One region of the Brevibacillus sp. FW301-21C12A genome, then DNA from elsewhere that is predicted to be linked to it. Evidence: riboswitches for the same ligand, from Rfam matches in the RefSeq annotation. Region 1 holds a riboswitch; the other holds the start of a gene.

The links. A riboswitch is a leader RNA that binds a small molecule or an ion and turns the genes downstream of it on or off. The one in region 1 is predicted to bind glycine.
Region 2: another riboswitch for glycine. It lies ahead of AC3WQH_RS16340 (amino acid permease); the one in region 1 lies ahead of gcvT (glycine cleavage system aminomethyltransferase GcvT).

The regions. Positions count from the first base shown of each region.
Region 1 covers NZ_JBYTBG010000002.1:213,195-221,649, reverse strand. The annotation lists gene gcvPB (aminomethyl-transferring glycine dehydrogenase subunit GcvPB) at 1-35, opposite strand, end outside; gene gcvPA (aminomethyl-transferring glycine dehydrogenase subunit GcvPA) at 28-1,380, opposite strand; gene gcvT (glycine cleavage system aminomethyltransferase GcvT) at 1,424-2,527, opposite strand; glycine riboswitch at 2,619-2,735, opposite strand; glycine riboswitch at 2,736-2,832, opposite strand; gene AC3WQH_RS02645 (DEAD/DEAH box helicase) at 3,053-4,753, shown strand; gene AC3WQH_RS02640 (YqhG family protein) at 4,790-5,911, shown strand; gene AC3WQH_RS02635 (hypothetical protein) at 6,022-6,864, shown strand; gene AC3WQH_RS02630 (YkuS family protein) at 6,978-7,232, opposite strand; gene AC3WQH_RS02625 (YqzE family protein) at 7,269-7,430, opposite strand; gene AC3WQH_RS02620 (shikimate kinase) at 7,498-8,019, opposite strand; gene AC3WQH_RS02615 (stalk domain-containing protein) at 8,016-8,455, opposite strand, start outside.
Region 2 covers NZ_JBYTBG010000026.1:54,784-63,238, reverse strand. The annotation lists partial or broken gene AC3WQH_RS16355 (NAD-dependent succinate-semialdehyde dehydrogenase) at 1-994, opposite strand, end outside; gene AC3WQH_RS16350 (hypothetical protein) at 1,018-2,400, opposite strand; gene AC3WQH_RS16345 (iron-containing alcohol dehydrogenase) at 2,415-3,560, opposite strand; glycine riboswitch at 4,019-4,119, shown strand; gene AC3WQH_RS16340 (amino acid permease) at 4,428-5,798, shown strand; gene AC3WQH_RS16335 (sigma-54 interaction domain-containing protein) at 5,895-7,496, opposite strand; gene AC3WQH_RS16330 (hypothetical protein) at 7,552-7,878, opposite strand; gene AC3WQH_RS16325 (response regulator) at 7,984-8,455, shown strand, end outside.

The sequences.
Region 1 (8,455 bases):
TCAAAAATCAGTGCTTTTTCCTGGTCGTTACGCACGTGTGATCGCCTCCAATTCAGCCGCCAATGTGTCGATTTCTTCCTTGGTCCGCAGCTCGGTTACCGCAAGCAGCGTATGGCCCGCGTATTCCGGGTAATCCAGTCCCAGATCGTAGCCGCCGATGATGCCAGCGTCAAGCAGCTTTTTGTTTACTTCTGCCACCGGCTTGGACAGTTTGACTACGAATTCGTTGAAGAATGGAGCGGCAAAGACCACTTCCAGACCTTTTGCCTGCAGCGCTTGCTTGGCGTAATGCGCTTTTTGCAAGTTCATCATCGCCATTTCCTGTACGCCCTGTTTTCCGAGCGCAGTCAGGGTGATCGCAGCCGCCAGTGCCAACAGAGCCTGGTTGGAGCAAATGTTCGAAGTCGCTTTTTCACGACGGATATGCTGTTCACGAGCTTGCAGCGTCAGTACGAAACCGCGCTTGCCGTTCTCGTCTTTGGTTTGCCCGACGATCCGGCCTGGCATTTTGCGCATCAGCTTGGTAGTCGTTGCGAAATATCCGCAGTGTGGTCCGCCAAACGATGCCGGAATGCCGAACGGTTGCATATCGCCCACCACGATGTCAGCGCCCAGTTTGCCTGGCGCTTCCAATACGCCCAGCGCAAGCGGGTTGGAAGAAACGATGAACAGAGCGCCTTTGCCATGAGCAATCGGCTCGACCGCTGCCAAGTCTTCCACGTTTCCGAAGAAGTTAGGATATTGCACGATAACGGCCGCTGTGTTTTCGTCAATCAGCGCTTCCAGAGCTTGTGTGTCGGTTACGCCGTCGTTGTTGATGCCGACTTCAACCAGCTCTACGCCTTGACCGTACGCGTATGTTTTCAGAACGCCGCGCGCTTCCGGGTGCACAGCACGGGAAACGATGACGCGCTTTTTGCCAGTGTGACCAGCCGCCATCATCGCCGCTTCTGCCAAGGAAGTCGCTCCGTCGTACATGGAGGAGTTCGCTACTTCCATTCCGGTCAGTTCACACACCATAGTCTGGAATTCAAAAATGGCTTGCAGCTCGCCCTGGCTGATTTCAGGCTGGTAAGGCGTATAGGCGGTAAAAAATTCTCCGCGCAGCAACATGTGGTTGACTGTGCTTGGCGCATAGTGCTGGTAAACGCCAGCACCCAAAAAGTTGACGTGCGTGCTGAAGTTCACGTTTTGATTAGCCAGACGCGTGAAGTATTTCACCAGATCAGGCTCGGACAGAGCTTCCGGAATGTTCAGCGCCCCTTTGAAGCGCACTTCTTCCGGGATGTCTGCAAACAGTTCTTCTACACTGGAAATGCCAAGAGTTTCGAGCATTTCGCGCTTGTCCTGATCGGTTTGGGGCAGGTAGCGGTATTTCACGAACGTTGTCCTCCTCAAAATAGGATGTATAGTGGGCGATTGCTTAGTTTTTCGGACGTTTATAAAACGGAGCGGCGACAACCTCTGCTTTGAGGCGTTTTCCGCGAATTTCCACTTCCAGTTGGGTGCCAAGCGCCGCATGTTCGCTTTTCACGAGCGCCAATCCGACGTTTTTCTTCAAGGTAGGGGACTGCGTGCCTGTCGTCACTTCGCCCACCAGCTCTTCGCCGACGTAGACCGGATAGTGCGTGCGCGGAATGCCGCGGTCGATCATCTCGATGCCGACGAGCTTGCGCGGCGCGCCGTTTTCTTTTTGCGCCTTGAGCACCTCTTGGCCGATGAACGGCACTTCTTTGTCCACCTTCACCGCGAAGCCGATGCCTGCTTCAATCGGCGTGATGTCCTTGCTCAGCTCCTGGCCGTACAGCGGCAGCTTCGCTTCGAAGCGCAGCGTGTCGCGCGCGCCAAGTCCGCAAGGCAGAAGCCCGTCTTCCTTGCCCGCTTCAAGCAACGCGTCCCACAGTTCAGCGGCACGCTCTGCAGGCAGGTAAATTTCAAAGCCGTCCTCGCCTGTATAGCCTGTGCGGGATACCAGCGCGGAAATGCCAGCGACCTCTACGTCGCGCTCGAAACGGAAGAAGCCGATTTTCGACAGGTCTGTGGCGGTCAGCTTTTGCAAAATCGACTCGGCCAAAGGCCCTTGAATGGCGATTTGCGCCGTTTGCGGCGAAATGTTTTCAATCGTGACACCCGGAATCAGGTGCTCTTCCAGCCATGCAAAGTCTTTGTCAATGTTTCCTGCGTTGATGACAAGCAGGTAATGGTCGTCCGCGTATTTGTAAACGAGCAGATCGTCGACCGTACCGCCGTCCGGGTAGCAGAGCACGCTGTACTGCGCTTGCCCGACAGCCAGCTTGGACACGTCGTTGGTGGTGACGCGCTGCAAGTATTCGAGCGCACTCTCGCCTTTTACGTCTACTTCTCCCATGTGGGATACATCAAACAGACCTGCTTTCGTCCGAACGGCTTCGTGCTCCTGGCCAATGCTGGAAAACTGTACAGGCAGCTCCCAGCCGCCGAAGTCGATTGTCTTGGCGCCGTATTTTGCGTAGGAATCAAACAGTGGCGTTCTTTTCAGATTGGACATGTGTGGCACCTCCCAAAAACTGTTAGTCGGCATTTCTCCCCATGAAAAAACAGAGGCGAAAAAACGGGTACACCAAAAGAACGGTGCCCATTTCTCCTCCTCTGTCCTTGGTACCTGAGAGTTACCTTGCCAATCAAGCGCGGCGGGGATCACCGCGCTTGCAAGTTTCCCCTTTGGTGGCTCCGATTTCGAGCTCTCTCCAGAGTTGCGTCCAGTAGAGGTTCTTTTGCCTGAGAGATTCACCGTTCCCGGCTTGCTCCTTCGGCGCTGCAGTGGTTCGCGCAGTCTCTCCCTGCTACTATCATTCGCGTTGGTTAGATGGTCATACATAAGTTTTTGCTATGATTTCCATACTAATGAATGAACTTCCTCTATATCCTACCATGAGAGTCCGCCGTTGAAAATATGCAAATTAACAGTCAGATCAAGAAATACTTAACAAAATGATGAACACGATCATAAATGTTAAGTTTTTTGATAAAGCGCATGAAAGTTATGGCAGAGCTGTGTAAAGGAGTAACGTATATGCCGAATATTCCTGTTTCATTTGACACGAGCTGGATATCCCCGCTGACGGAGCGAATGCACGAAGACGGCCCCTGGGACAAGTGGGAGCTGTTCAAGCTGGCGCTGGAAGCGGAAGAGGCCATGGCTGTTCGCGAGTTCGATCAGTTGCAATGCCTGAAATACTTGCCGCTGCTCTCCCCGTTTCCCCACCAGTTGCAAACGGCGGAGCGAGTGCTCAACGACATGCGCGGACGCGCGATCCTCGCCGACGAGGTCGGACTGGGCAAGACGATCGAAGCCGGGCTGATTATGAAGGAGTACATGGTCAGGGGTCTGGCGAAAAAAATTCTCGTGCTCGTCCCCGCCTCCCTCGTCATCCAATGGACGAAGGAGTTGCAGCAAAAATTCGGGATTCCCGCCGTGGCGCAAAAAAAGGAGTACATGTGGCGGCAGCATGAAGTCGTCGTCGCCTCCATCGACACGGCGAAACGAGATCCGCACCGCCGCCACGTCCTCGACATCGACTACGACATGCTGATTATCGACGAGGCGCACAAGCTGAAAAACAAGCGGACGCGAAACTATCAGTTCGTGAAGGAAATTCGCAAAAAATATTGCCTGCTGCTCACGGCTACGCCGATCCAGAACGAAATGGACGAGCTGTACAACCTGATTAATTTGTTGAAGCCGGGGCACCTCGGCCACTCCACGTCGTTTTCCTCCAATTACGTCGAAGGAAAGCGACAGTCGAAAAACAGCGACAAATTGCGCGAAGAAATTGAAAAGGTGATGATTCGCAACAAGCGAAGCGACGGCGGCATCCAGTTCACCAGTCGCCGCGTCCAGTCGATTCCGATTGAGCTGTCGCAGGAAGAGATGGAGCTGTACGAGGGCGTCACCCGCTTTGTGCGCGACCAGTACCAGACAGGAGCTGGCCTGTTCAACTCGCTCGCCTTGATTACGTTGCAGCGCGAGGTTTGCTCCAGCAAGGAAGCCTCGTTCATGACGCTGTACAACATGCACCAGCGCACCAGCGAAGACTCCCCCCTGCGCGGCCGAATTTTGGAGCTGGTGGAGATGATTAAGCGGATCGAGACGCATTCCAAGGCGGCCAAAACGGTCGAGCTGATCCAGGAGATCAACGACAAAGTCATCATTTTCACCGAGTACCGGGCGACGCAAAACTACCTGCAAAAATATTTGCATGACCACGGCATTACTTCTGTGCCGTTTCGCGGCGGCTTCAAGCGCAGCAAAAAAGACTGGATGACCGATTTGTTTCAAAACCGCGCGCAAGTACTGATCGCCACAGAGGCTGGCGGGGAAGGGATCAACCTGCAGTTTTGCAACCAGGTCATCAACTACGACATGCCGTGGAACCCGATGCGCGTCGAGCAGCGGATCGGCCGTGTCCACCGTCTCGGCCAGAAGCGGGACGTGCACATTTACAATTTGTCCACCGTCGGCACGATTGAGGAGCACATTTTGAAGCTGCTGTACGAAAAAATCGACCTGTTCGAGATGGTCATCGGCGAGCTGGACGACATCGTGGAGCGGCTGAATCTCAACTCGTCGCTGGAAGAAAATTTGACGCAGATCATCATGGATTCCAAATCGGCCCGCGAAATGGCGTTGAAGCTCGACAACATGGGCCACGCCATCCGCGCCAGCAGACAACAGCACGCATCCCCTGCCCTGTCGGAAGCGGCAGAGCAGTAGCAGAAAAAACGCACACAAGAAAAGAGGTTTCTCCTGATGCAAGCCAACCAGGTCAGGCAATTTGTAGAGCGCTACCTCGCGACTTTTTCCGCGCACATCGTCGAAGCCCACCCGGATTACTTGACGGTCAAGCTTCCGGTCGAGGTCGACAAGGATATCGGCAACCGCCCGTTTTACTGGAGCTGGGTCGACAAAATGAACCTGGCCTACCAGCCGCTCGTGCTTACCTTTGCGTTTCACCCGGACCGGATGCCGGACGGGCTGCGGGCCGAGCATCTGCATCTGGGCGCTGCGCGCATGCAGCAAATTTTTGCCTCGGCGAAAAAGCACGGGCGCTTTTTATGCATGTACGAGCAAAATACCGCTTCCTTGCCAAGCACCGGCAAGCGTCGCTCCACGCCGCTCGTTCCCTGGCTCGGGCTCAACCTGAAAGTATCGCTCATCTGCGACAAGCGGCGCGACATCATGCTCTATCTCGGGATCAACCTGCATCAGCCGCGCCTCGTGCACGACTTTTCCTCGTTTTTGTTTCAGTTGACGCTTGCGCCCGCGATCCCGGACTACTTTTACACGCTCGACCGGAAGCTGTCTGTGGAAGACGCGCTGGAGCTGGCCCGGCAGGAGGTCGATGCGGTCATCGCGCAGGAAGACCAGGAGTGGGCCGTAGAGGCGCGGGCGCGACTGACGGAGGAGCTGGACATCCTCGCCGCCTACTACGAAGAGCTGGCCCGACGAGAGCCGCCTGCCGAACAGAGCGAGACAGAAGCAGCCGAGGCGGAAGCGGTAGAGTCCCCGGAGCAAAAAGCCTCGATCCCGCTGCCTGCGCGCGACGCCGTCCCCGCCAGGGAGGCTGTTGTCGAAGCTGCGCAGACGCTTGACGAATACCGCTCTTCCGGCGGGCGAATCCTCGACTTTTTACGTGCCAATGGCGTCCAGGTGACGCCGCGCGAGGAAATCAACCAGGAGGAATGGAAAAAAAGCACGCCGGAAGAAGAAAAACAGCGGCGGATGGACGAGCTGCGCTGGCAGTACGAGCCGCGCATCGAGGTTCATTTTATTAACGGCGGACTGTTTTACTTGCACTCTGCTCCGCCTGTCATTAAAGCGCATCCGGCAAAAACGGTGCGCCATCTCCCCGCATCCGGGCGAATCATGTAAAAGATCAGCGAGAAGAAGTCCTGCGGAACTGACAAGTTGCAACAAATCTTTTTGCCATAGCTGGTTACAATAGGAATAAGCTTAGCCTGTACAAAAGGTGGTGCATGTTTGTGACCAGACGATTCCTCCCCCTTCTCGGGGTGCTCTTGTCTTTTGCGTTGCTCGCCTGGCCTGTCCACGCAGAGGAGAGCTGGGACAGAGAGTTTCACGCCCAAATCCAGACGTGGATGAACGAACTCGCCAACCGCGATCCGCAATTCAAGGAGTGGCAAAAAGCCGATACAGAAGTGCAGACGCTCGGCCCGAATCAACATCAGTGGCTGGTCAGCATCAAAAAAACAGACAGACAGGTAGGGTACCTGGTCGTGGGAGAGGCCGCCGAAGCGCCTGCCCAGGAAAAATTCGTGCTGTTGGAATACGGGGTCGGGGAATACATTTTGTTCGACGATGCCTTTGCCCCGCGGGAAATTGCCGCAGAGCCTGTCTACGACGGATTCGCTTCCCACTGGCTGATCGCCCGCCAGTCGTCGCCGCAACTGGTGAACGCCAAAACAGGCGAAGCGTACCCCGCTTCCTTCGCCGCAAACGAGCCAGTCTTTCGCAGCCTGGCTGCGCAAAATCTGGTACAGACCGGGCAGCGGCTGACAGGGACGCGCATCCTGCAAGGGACGCAAAAAGATCCGTTCGACCAGATCGGCTGGGTCAGCCAGTTGTACGGGGACAGCGCAATTTCATGGCCGCAGTTGTGGCAGCAGCAAAGCGATGCACCCGTGACGCTGACCGTTCCGCTGTACCACTCCCAGGTGCTCGCCCCGTTCGTCGTCGGCTCGCTTCATTTGTGGAACGATCAAAATGCTTACGTGGGAGTATGGGATGAAGGACTGCGCTTTGTCCCCTACGCTTACGCTGACAAGGTCGGAAAATTTTACGTAGCGGGACAGCCGCAGAGCTGATCCGTCGCTTTTGGCAAAAAAACAAGCTCCCTGCCAGTCGCTGGCGGAGAGCTTGTTTTTGATTGGGCTGCGCATGCTTGTCTAGCGAAGGCGCAGCCTTTGGCTTTTTTCGATCAATGATGATCGGTTGGGGAAAGGCGTTCGTGTACGGCATGAAAAACTTCATTGGCCGTCATTCCCTCTGCATTGATTACCGACGCACCTGTAATCGTCTTGTTCTGATCGCCCAAGACGTTTATATCCTGACCCGTAATCACGATCGCGTCGACCACCTGTTGCCAGTTTCCCAAATCGACGACATCATAGCCGTTATCGCACAGCATTTTGCGAATCTGGGAAAGGGACTTTTCTACCGCTACTCTCGCCATACGCACCGCACCCTCCGTCCGCTTACCAAGGTAGGATTATTTGCGCCACAACAGCCGGATCGACATAGGGATCGCCCCGAACCAGCGTGCCGACCAAGGCTCACGCGGAGCCTTTCGCTGACGCCGTTCATCTTTTGGCGTATCCATGTACTGGACAAACAATTTCGTCAGGTACTTCAAATACTCTTGAAAGGACATCGCACGTGACCTCCTTCGTACTCGCAGATACACGCCGTCTTTTTTCCGGCAATAGCGCTGTCCTTTTTTATTGTTTCCCGTCTTTTGCGCTTTCAACCACCTGCGCCTTAATTTCGTCCACGATCGCCTCCAGGCTTTTTCCGGTCGTATCCACCTGGATCGGGGCAAAATCGTACGCCCCCGCGCGTTCCGCCATCAATGTTTTCACACGTTCTGCCACCCCGCCGGAAAGCAGCGGGCGCGAAGTATCGTTTTCCAGCCGCCTGATTAATTCTTCTTCGCTGGCATAAAGCGCGATCACGGTTCCTTTTGCCAGCATGACCTCGACATTTTGCTTGCGCAGGACAGCTCCTCCGCCTGTCGTCAAAACTTGCGGACCATCGTCCAGAAGCTGTGACAGCAGGCGGGACTCCGCATCGCGAAAATACGTCTCCCCGTGCCGGGCGAACAGCTCCGGGATGGAGCAGCCTTCCTTTTCGATGATCGCGGCATCCAGGTCATGGTGCGCGATTCCCAAAGAATCGGCCAGCGCGACGCCGACCGTCGTCTTTCCGGTTCCCATAAAGCCGACCAGAATCAAGTTTTTCATTTTGTTTCCGCCACCTTTCCACTCGCTTTTCGCGTTTGAATTTTTACGGTTTTCTCGGCTGGATTGTAGTCCGTATCCCATTCGAATACGTCAGCGAAAAACGACAGCGGCACCATCGTGCGCTCCTTGATTTCCGTCAGCGGATGACCGAGGTCGAGCTTTTGCCCATCGCGGATGGCGAAGCGTTCCCGCTCCTTGACGAACACTTCTCGGCCATTGCCTCTTACGCGAATCATCTGCTTTTCCTGATCCCAGCTTATGGCAAGCCCCATTTTTTCCCCCAGCTCGCGCAGCGGCAAATACACCGTGCCGCCTGTCGCCCTGGCCGGAATGGACGGATAAAAGCTCATGTTGTTGATGATCGTCGTGATGTACGGCTCCAGTTGCACAGCGCCCAGGCCTTCGCGATTCGGCTTTTTCGTCGCGTACACGAAGT
Region 2 (8,455 bases), on a different contig from region 1:
CAATTTGCTGCTGGACTTTTTGTACGGCTCGCTCGTCAATCAACGGCCCGATCTCGACGTCGTCTTCTGTTCCCTGGCCTACGCGCAGCGCGGACACCGCCTCTGTCAGCTTTTGCAGGAACGGCTCTTTCACAGCTTCATGCACATAGATGCGGTTTGCGCAAATGCACGTTTGCCCGGCGTTGCGGAATTTGGACTGGACCAGCCCTTTGACCGCCGCGTCGAGATTCGCGTCCTCTGCCACGATAAACGGCGCCAGGCCGCCAAGCTCCAGGGAAATCTTTTTCACGGTATCGGCCGCTTTGCGCATCAGCAGCTTGCCCACCGGAGTCGACCCGGTGAACGTCAGTTTTTTCACGCGCGCATCGTCCATCCAGACATCGACGACTTCCGCTGCCTGCGAAGTCGTCACGATGTTGATGACGCCTGGCGGAATCCCCGCCTCGTGGGCGCACTCCGCCAAAAGCAGCGCGGTCAACGGCGTCTGTTCGGCTGGCTTCGTCACCGTCGTGCAGCCTGCCGCGAGCGCTGGCGCGATTTTTCGCGCAATCATCGCCGCAGGGAAATTCCACGGCGTGACGGCCGCCACGACACCGACTGGCTGCTTCTGCACGAGAATCCGCTTGGAGGCGGCGGAGGCAGGAATCGTCTCGCCGTAAATCCGCTTTGCTTCCTCGGCGTACCATTTGATGTAGCTGTTCGCGTACTGCACCTCGCCTCGTGCTTCTGCGAGCGGCTTGCCCTGTTCCAGCGTCATGACGTACGCGATCTCGTCCAGGCGGGCTGCGATCGTCTGGTGCCAGCGCTCCAGCAAGGCCGCGCGCTCATAGGCGGTCGTTTTCGACCAACTGGGAAAAGCGGCTTACGCAGCGTCGACCGCCTGCCGCGCTTCTTTCGCGGAAGCGTCCGGCACGCTGCCGATGATTTCCAATGTCGCGGGATTTTGCACCTCGACGCGTGCCGCAAGCGTCACCCACTCTCCGTTCACGTACATGCCTTTGTTCCATTCTTGTTGTCTCACGCTGCCTTTTCCTCCTTTTCATTTGCCGTGAACAATTTCTCTTTTTCACCGCGCAACCAATCTTTTCCATATAATAAGACGCACAGCAAAATTCCAGCGCCAAAAGCCATCGCCGCTCCTTTGATGACGAGAATCGCCCCTACGACACCCGCGATGCCCAGGTCGCGCTGGCTGCGCGCCTGCATCACGCCAATCCGCACGCTGACGTAGCCTTGGACGAGCAGCGTCAGGGCGACGGCGACGCCGAGAATCGGCTGGACCAGACTGACGATCGGCAAAAGCAATAAACCTGTATTCGTACCCCAGCGAAACGATCCCGCACCGCCGAAAAACGAGTCCATCGCTTTTTTGCCTTTTTTGAACCGCTCCACCACTACGACCTGCATCGCGGCCCACATCGGCCCGCACATCGTAATGTCCGGCCCGATCAGGCTCATCAGCATGTTGCGTCCGCCAAAAATCATGTGCGCCCGGTCCGGGTTGTAGTCGACTTTTTCATCGAGCCGCACTTGGTCGGACTCGGACAAAAGCGCTTTCGTCTTCAACACGTCGCCAAAGACGACGAGATACGTTGCGAACACAGCCGGAATCGCTGTAATGAAAAAGGAGAGCGACGGCAAGCCCAGCCCGAAGACGGTGTACTGCGACCAGAGCGTGGCGAAGTCCGGCTGGCTGAAGCCCCATTGAATGTCCGGCCACTTCGCTTCCCCGAACAACGGGGCGACGAACACCGCGAGCAAGATCGCAGGCAAAATCCCGAGGTTGCCGAGCAATGCCCACCCTTTCCCTTTTTGTTTCAACCCTTCAAAATGTTTGGAAAAAACGAGATAAAAGCAAAAGCCGATACAAATGGCAATCGTGTACGGGAACAGGTCGAACTTCCCGCCCTTTTCAAAAATCGAGGTAATCGCGCCAATCCCCGCGCCGAGAATAATCCCCGACTTGATCGCATTCGGCACGAAGTTGACTACCCGCTTCGCTAGTCCGGTGACCCCGAGCAAAATGGATAACAGCCCAAGCGTCAACTGAAAGGCGATCAGCGCGTACACCCGCTCCTGCCCTTCCGGAAACTGCTCGACAAACAGCACAATCAGCGGAATCGCCGGCGTAATCCAGCCGGGAATGACCGGATCGCCCAAGAGGTGGTGCAGCAAATACAAAAAGCCATTCAAAATGACAACGGCCAGTCCTACCTCAAACGGCATGCCCAGATGGTCGGCGAGCAGCGTGATCGCGCCGAGGTCGACGGCGCACATCAACAGTCCTTGCAAATAATCGGGCCATTCAAAGCGATAGTGTACAAACGGCAGCCGGATCTTGAACGGTCCGGCCGGAATGTACGGGGTTTCTTCACCCGCTCTGCGTTGTTTCCACTTCATACGATGTCCCCCTTTTAGTAAGCTGCTCGATAGATGTCTTCGATATCTTTTTTCCGCAAAGCGCGGGGATTGTTTTTCAAAAGGCGGGTTTGCTTCATCGCCTCTTCGGCCATCTCGGCGATCGCGGATTCCGGAATGTTGAACTCGCGCAGCGACTGCGGAATTTCCACGTAACGGCACAGGCGCGTCATCGCTTCAATCGCTTTTTCCGCCGCTTCGTCCAGGTTCAGTCCGGCGACGTTTTCCCCGAGCGCCTGCGCGATTTCCCCGAGCTTTTCCAGGCAGGCGATCTTGTTCGCCCGCATGACGTAAGGCAGCAAGAGCGAATTGCTCACGCCGTGCGCCATGTGGAATCGTCCGCCGAGCGGGTAGGCCAGCGCATGGACAGCTCCTACGCCCGCGTTGCCGAAAGCAAGTCCGGCCATCAGCGACGCGGTAATCATCGCTTCGCGCGACTCGATGTTATCCGGGCACGCGTACGCTTTCGGCAAGTGAACGGCAATCAGTTTCATCGCGCCAATCGCCAGCGCGTCCGTCACCGGGGAGGCGAACTTGGAAATGTAGGCTTCCACCGCATGCACCAACGCGTCCACGCCGCTCGCAGCGGTCACGCTCGGCGGGCACGTAAGCGTCATCACCGGCGAGACGATGGCGACGTCCGGCAGCAGGTAAGGGCTTACAATTCCTTTTTTCACTTGCTCTTTCGTATCCGACAAAATCGAGATGTTCGTCACCTCTGAGCCTGTCCCCGCCGTAGTCGGAATCGCGATCAGCGGCAAGCCCGGCTTTTTCACCAGATTCGTGCCAAAATATTGCTCGATGCTGCCCTCGTTCGTCGCCATGACGGAAGCTGCCTTGGCGATGTCGATTGCGCTGCCGCCGCCGACTGCGATCAGGCCGTCGTAGCCCCCTTCGCGGATCATCTGCACACACAAGTCGACGATCTCGATTTCCGGCTCGGGGTTCACGTCCGAGAAGACGCCCGCCTCCATCGGCAAAAGCGCTTCCACCTGCGCGACTACCCCGGCCTGAATGAGAATTTTGTCCGTCACAATCATTGGACGCGCCACTTTCAGACGGGCAACCTCCTCGGGCAGCAGCGCCAGCGAATCCCGCCCTGTGACCAGTTTGTTTGCAGCGGCAAAAGTAGAAATGTTCATGATGTCACTCTCTCCTTTCTGTATGCCGCTACGTGAAAAGCAACTCCCGTGCCAAGCGGAAAAAAGCGGGTGCCAATTTCGCTCCGCCACCTGCGGGAAAAACGACCTTCCCCCCAACAGCGGCAAGCCTTTTCTCACTTTTTTGTCACATTTTCCGCAGCACAGTTTGTTTCGGCCAAAAGCAACCGTTTACATTCGCTGTTTGATTATAATTCAAATCAAACTTGCGCATTTGATTCATTATCAAATCAAAATCCATACCCTTCCCCTTTCGACACATCCGCTCACCTGGCTAGCGGAAAAAACGACGAATGATTGTCGTTTCCTGCTTGTCATCTGGCCTTCCGTCAATCAAAAATGTTTTATGTTTAAAATAATCTGTTAATTAGGAATTTTCATTTGACAACCTTTTTGGAATATTTTACTATCATAAGAACGCACGCGAATATCTGACGCGGATGAATATTGCGGGAGAGACTAAACTCGCCGTTTAGCACCGAAGGAGCAAATCCTGACCGCTCAGGACAAATCTCTCAGGTAAAAGGACAGAGAAAAGTAGGAACCGGTCTATTTTTCCCGTTCCTTTTTTTGTTGCAGAAAAATAGGAGTGTTGTGCGTTCACCATGAAACAGCCGTTCCATTTGCCTCGAAAAAGGAGGGAAAACTGCCGACAAAACCGCAAATTTTCTGCCTCGCTCAAAAATGAAAGCGTTTTTTTCGATGGAAGTAACTTAATGATGTATTTATGCTGGGTCGCTATGTTAAGATATGAATTATAAAGTTTCATAAACTTTTTGAAAGGTCGGCGGTTGGTTTTTTACCAACAGCCGCAAACGAATCAAACGCATGAGAAATGAGGGGGATCACATGCAACAGCAAAATTTGGCGAGGGGCCTGAAAAACAGGCACGTTCAACTCATCGCGATCGGCGGGGCCATCGGAACGGGATTGTTCCTCGGTGCGGGCAAATCCATTCACCTGGCCGGCCCATCCATCCTGTTTGCTTACTTGATTACTGGGATTATTTGCTTTCTGATTATGCGCTCGCTCGGTGAACTTCTCCTTAGCAACCTGAACTATCATTCCTTCGTTGACTTCGTAAAAGACTACCTCGGCAACATGGCCGCGTTCGTCACAGGCTGGACGTACTGGTTTTGTTGGATTTCGATTGCCATGGCCGACTTGACGGCTGTCGGAATGTACACGCAATACTGGTTCCCTGAGGTTCCGCAATGGATGCCGGGATTGATTGCGCTCGTCATCCTGCTCATCATGAACCTGGCAACGGTCAAGCTTTTCGGCGAAATGGAGTTCTGGTTCGCGCTCATCAAAGTCATCGCGATTCTCGCTTTGATCGCCGTCGGAATCTTCATGATTGTCAAAGGCTTCTCGACAAACTCCGGCGCGTCCAGCTTCAGCAACCTGTGGAGCCACGGCGGCATGTTCCCGAACGGCATCAACGGCTTTTTACTCTCCTTCCAGATGGTCGTGTTCGCCTTTGTCGGCATTGAGCTTGTCGGGCTGACTGCCGGGGAGACAGAAGATCCCGAGCGCGTGATTCCAAAAGCGATCAACAACATCCCGATTCGCGTGCTGCTCTTCTACGTCGGCGCTCTGATCGTCATCATGAGCATCTATCCATGGAACGCCATCATCCCGACCGAAAGCCCGTTCGTTCAAGTGTTTGCGGCTATCGGTATCGCGGCTGCCGCAGGTATCGTCAACTTCGTCGTGCTGACCTCCGCCGCTTCGGCATGCAACAGCGCCATCTTCAGTACAAGCCGTATGCTCTACTCGCTCGGCAAGGAAAATAATGCGCCTGCGTCCATGACCAAGCTGACAACGCGCCAGGTGCCTGCCAATGCCTTGTTCTTCTCGACTGTCGTCGTTCTCATTGCGGTTGTGTTGAACTACATCATGCCAGAAGGCGTCTTCACTCTGATTACGAGCGTTTCGACGGTCTGCTTCCTGTTCATCTGGGGCATTACCGTGATCTGCCACCTGAAGTACCGCAAGACAAGACCGGATCTGGCAAAAACAAACAAGTTCAAAATGCCGCTCTTTCCGTTTGCCAACTACCTGATTCTCGCTTTCCTCGCGTTCATTCTCGTCGTGCTCGCGCTTGCCGAGGATACGCGCGTGGCCTTGTTCATCACTCCGGTCTGGTTCATCATGCTCGTCGTGATTTACAAGCTGCGCAAGGCTAAAGTCGATCAGGTGAAAGTATTGGAAAACTGATCGCCAGCCAAACAAAAAAACACATCCGGCTTCCGATGTGTTTGCATGGCAAGGACAAGCATCCTGCGACTGCACCAGGCATTCGCAGGATGCTTTTTATTTGCTCGCTTCCGGCTCGTTCTCTACGCGCAGTTGCAGCTTTTTCATCTTTTGGACGAGTGCGCTCTGGCTGATGCCGAGCGCTTCTGCCGCCAACCGGGTCGTCTTGTGCGTCTGGATCGCCTTGCCGATCATGCTCCGCTCCAGACGGGCGACCGCTTCGCGCAAAGACGTCGGTTCTGCCTGCGGGAACACTTGCTGGAGAAAGTTCGGCAAATCGCCGACGTCAATCGTATCGTGAAAAGTCGTGACCACCAGCCGCTCGACCAGATTCGCCAGCTCCCTGATATTTCCCGGCCAGCTATAGTTCGTGAGCCACTCGTAGCATTCCAGTGTCATCGTCTTTTCTTCCTTGTATTTCTCATTGAATTTTTCCAGATACGACACCAAGAGCGGGACAATCTCTTCCCGGCGTTCGCGCAGCGGCGGCACCTCGAAGGTGACGATGTTCAGCCGATAGTACAAATCCTCGCGAAACAGCCCCTCGCGCACGAGTGTAGCCAGGTCGCGGTGGGTAGCCGTAATGATCCGCACGTCCACATGGCGGACTTCGGTGGAGCCGACGCGCATGAATTTGCTTTCCTCCACTACTTTCAACAGCTTCACTTGCAGCTCCAGCGGCAAGTCGCCGATCTCGTCCAAAAACAGCGTGCCGCGATGGGCGCTCTCCAAAATGCCGATTTTCCCCTGCTTGAGCGCGCCTGTAAACGCCCCCGGCTCGTAGCCGAACAACTCGGCCTCGACCAGATGGCCCGGGATCGCCGCGCAGTTCAGCTCCATGAAAATTTCGTTCGCGCGGCTGCTGCGGGCATGGATGTATTTGGCGATCATGCTCTTCCCCACACCCGTCTCGCCTTGCAGCAAAATTTTCGCATCTGTCTTGGCGACCTTGTCGGCCAGCCGGAACAGCGAGCGCGTCGCAGGTCCGAGCACGACGTCCTCCAGCCCCGTCTGGTCCGGGTGCGGCAAATCGCTGTGCAAAAGCTTCTGGCTGTCCAGCTCGTGCTTGAGGCGAATCAGCTCGGTAATGTCCCGGACGCTGCTGATGACGTACAAAATTTCGCCTGCGGGAGACAGCACAGGGGTGGCAGAGACGATGATCTTGCGGCTGTTGCGGATCGTCTGGATCAGCGTCACCGGCCTTCGCGTGCGAATCGTTTCCAGCGAAGCGGACACCGAAATCATGCCTTGCTTGATGAGATAGCCCATGTGCTGGCCGATGACCTCTTCCTCGCGAATGCCCGTAATGCGCTGGTACGCCTGGTTGACAAACAGCGTGACGCCTGCCCCGTCCGTAATATAGACGCCGTCGTACAGCGCATTGAAAACAATCTGGCAGACCGGGCTTTCAAAAAAAGCGCGAAGCTGCGCCTGCGAGCTGGCCTGCCTCTGGCGGTCCGGCAGGTTCACCTCGGGCACGACGTACTCGACAATCGGGCGCGTCAGTTCCCCGCGATGAATGGCGTGGGCGATCGCTTCCACCGTCAAATAGCCGAGAAACTCCCCCTCTTCGCTGTACACTTCCTGCACTTCATTTTGATCTGGCGAAAAATGCGCGACTGCTTCCTCAACCGTCATCGTAGGACGCAATGAATACATGGGCTACTCTCTCCTGGATGTCATGACCTGATAAATGAACGAAAAGCTTTCTCTATCATTTTACACGCTCCGCCCTCGAATCAAATATCCCTTCGATCGCGATTCCATTTTTACGTTTGAGCAGAAACATAAAAGGAAAATAAGAAATAAGGCTGAAATTCAACGCCCCAAACGTGTACGCCAAGATCGTGCCTGCCAGCGCGAGCAGACTGTCCGGGATACTCGTCGCGGCCGCAGTGCTCGTGTGGTCCACCGCGCGCATCAAAAGCAGGACAACCAGTTGGAAAAGCCCGACCAGCAGGCCGAGAGAAAAGCCGGCCCCTACACACAGCTTGAGATAAGAAGAAATTTTCAAATATTTCACAGTCAACGACGTGTACATGCAAGCCCTCCTTTGCCTTCATCCAATATTTTACACGTCAACCTGAATGGAGTCCTGTCTTTTCTCGAAAGTTTTTGCGATTACATACAAATAGCGAGGTCGCTCATGAAAACTTTTCACGTCAGCCATGCCCGAAAACTGACCATCCTCATCCTGTTAATCATCGTCGTCGCCTTCTCTCTGTCCGGCTACATCATGCGCTCCCAGACCAATCGGATCATGAAAGTCGAGATCGAGAGCAAGCTGACTCTGCAAAGCCAGGCGCTGGCGGAGCGAATGAACGCATTTTTCGCCCAGAAAAGCTTTCTCATCAAGCAGATGAGCACCAACCAGTCGATCGTTCGCTACTTGCAAACCGTCAAAACGCGGGACGATGCGTTTTCCAACCCGTATTACCCGGATGTGGCCGCCGCACTGGACGGCATCCAAAAGCTGGACCGCAACCTGGGACTCGTCTGGATTTCCAGCCAGGCGGGCAACTTCACATTCGGCAACACAGACGAGCTTACGGGGACAGACTGGTCGCTCCAGCAACGCCCGTGGTACCAGGACGCCGTTCGCACAGACGAAGTCGTTT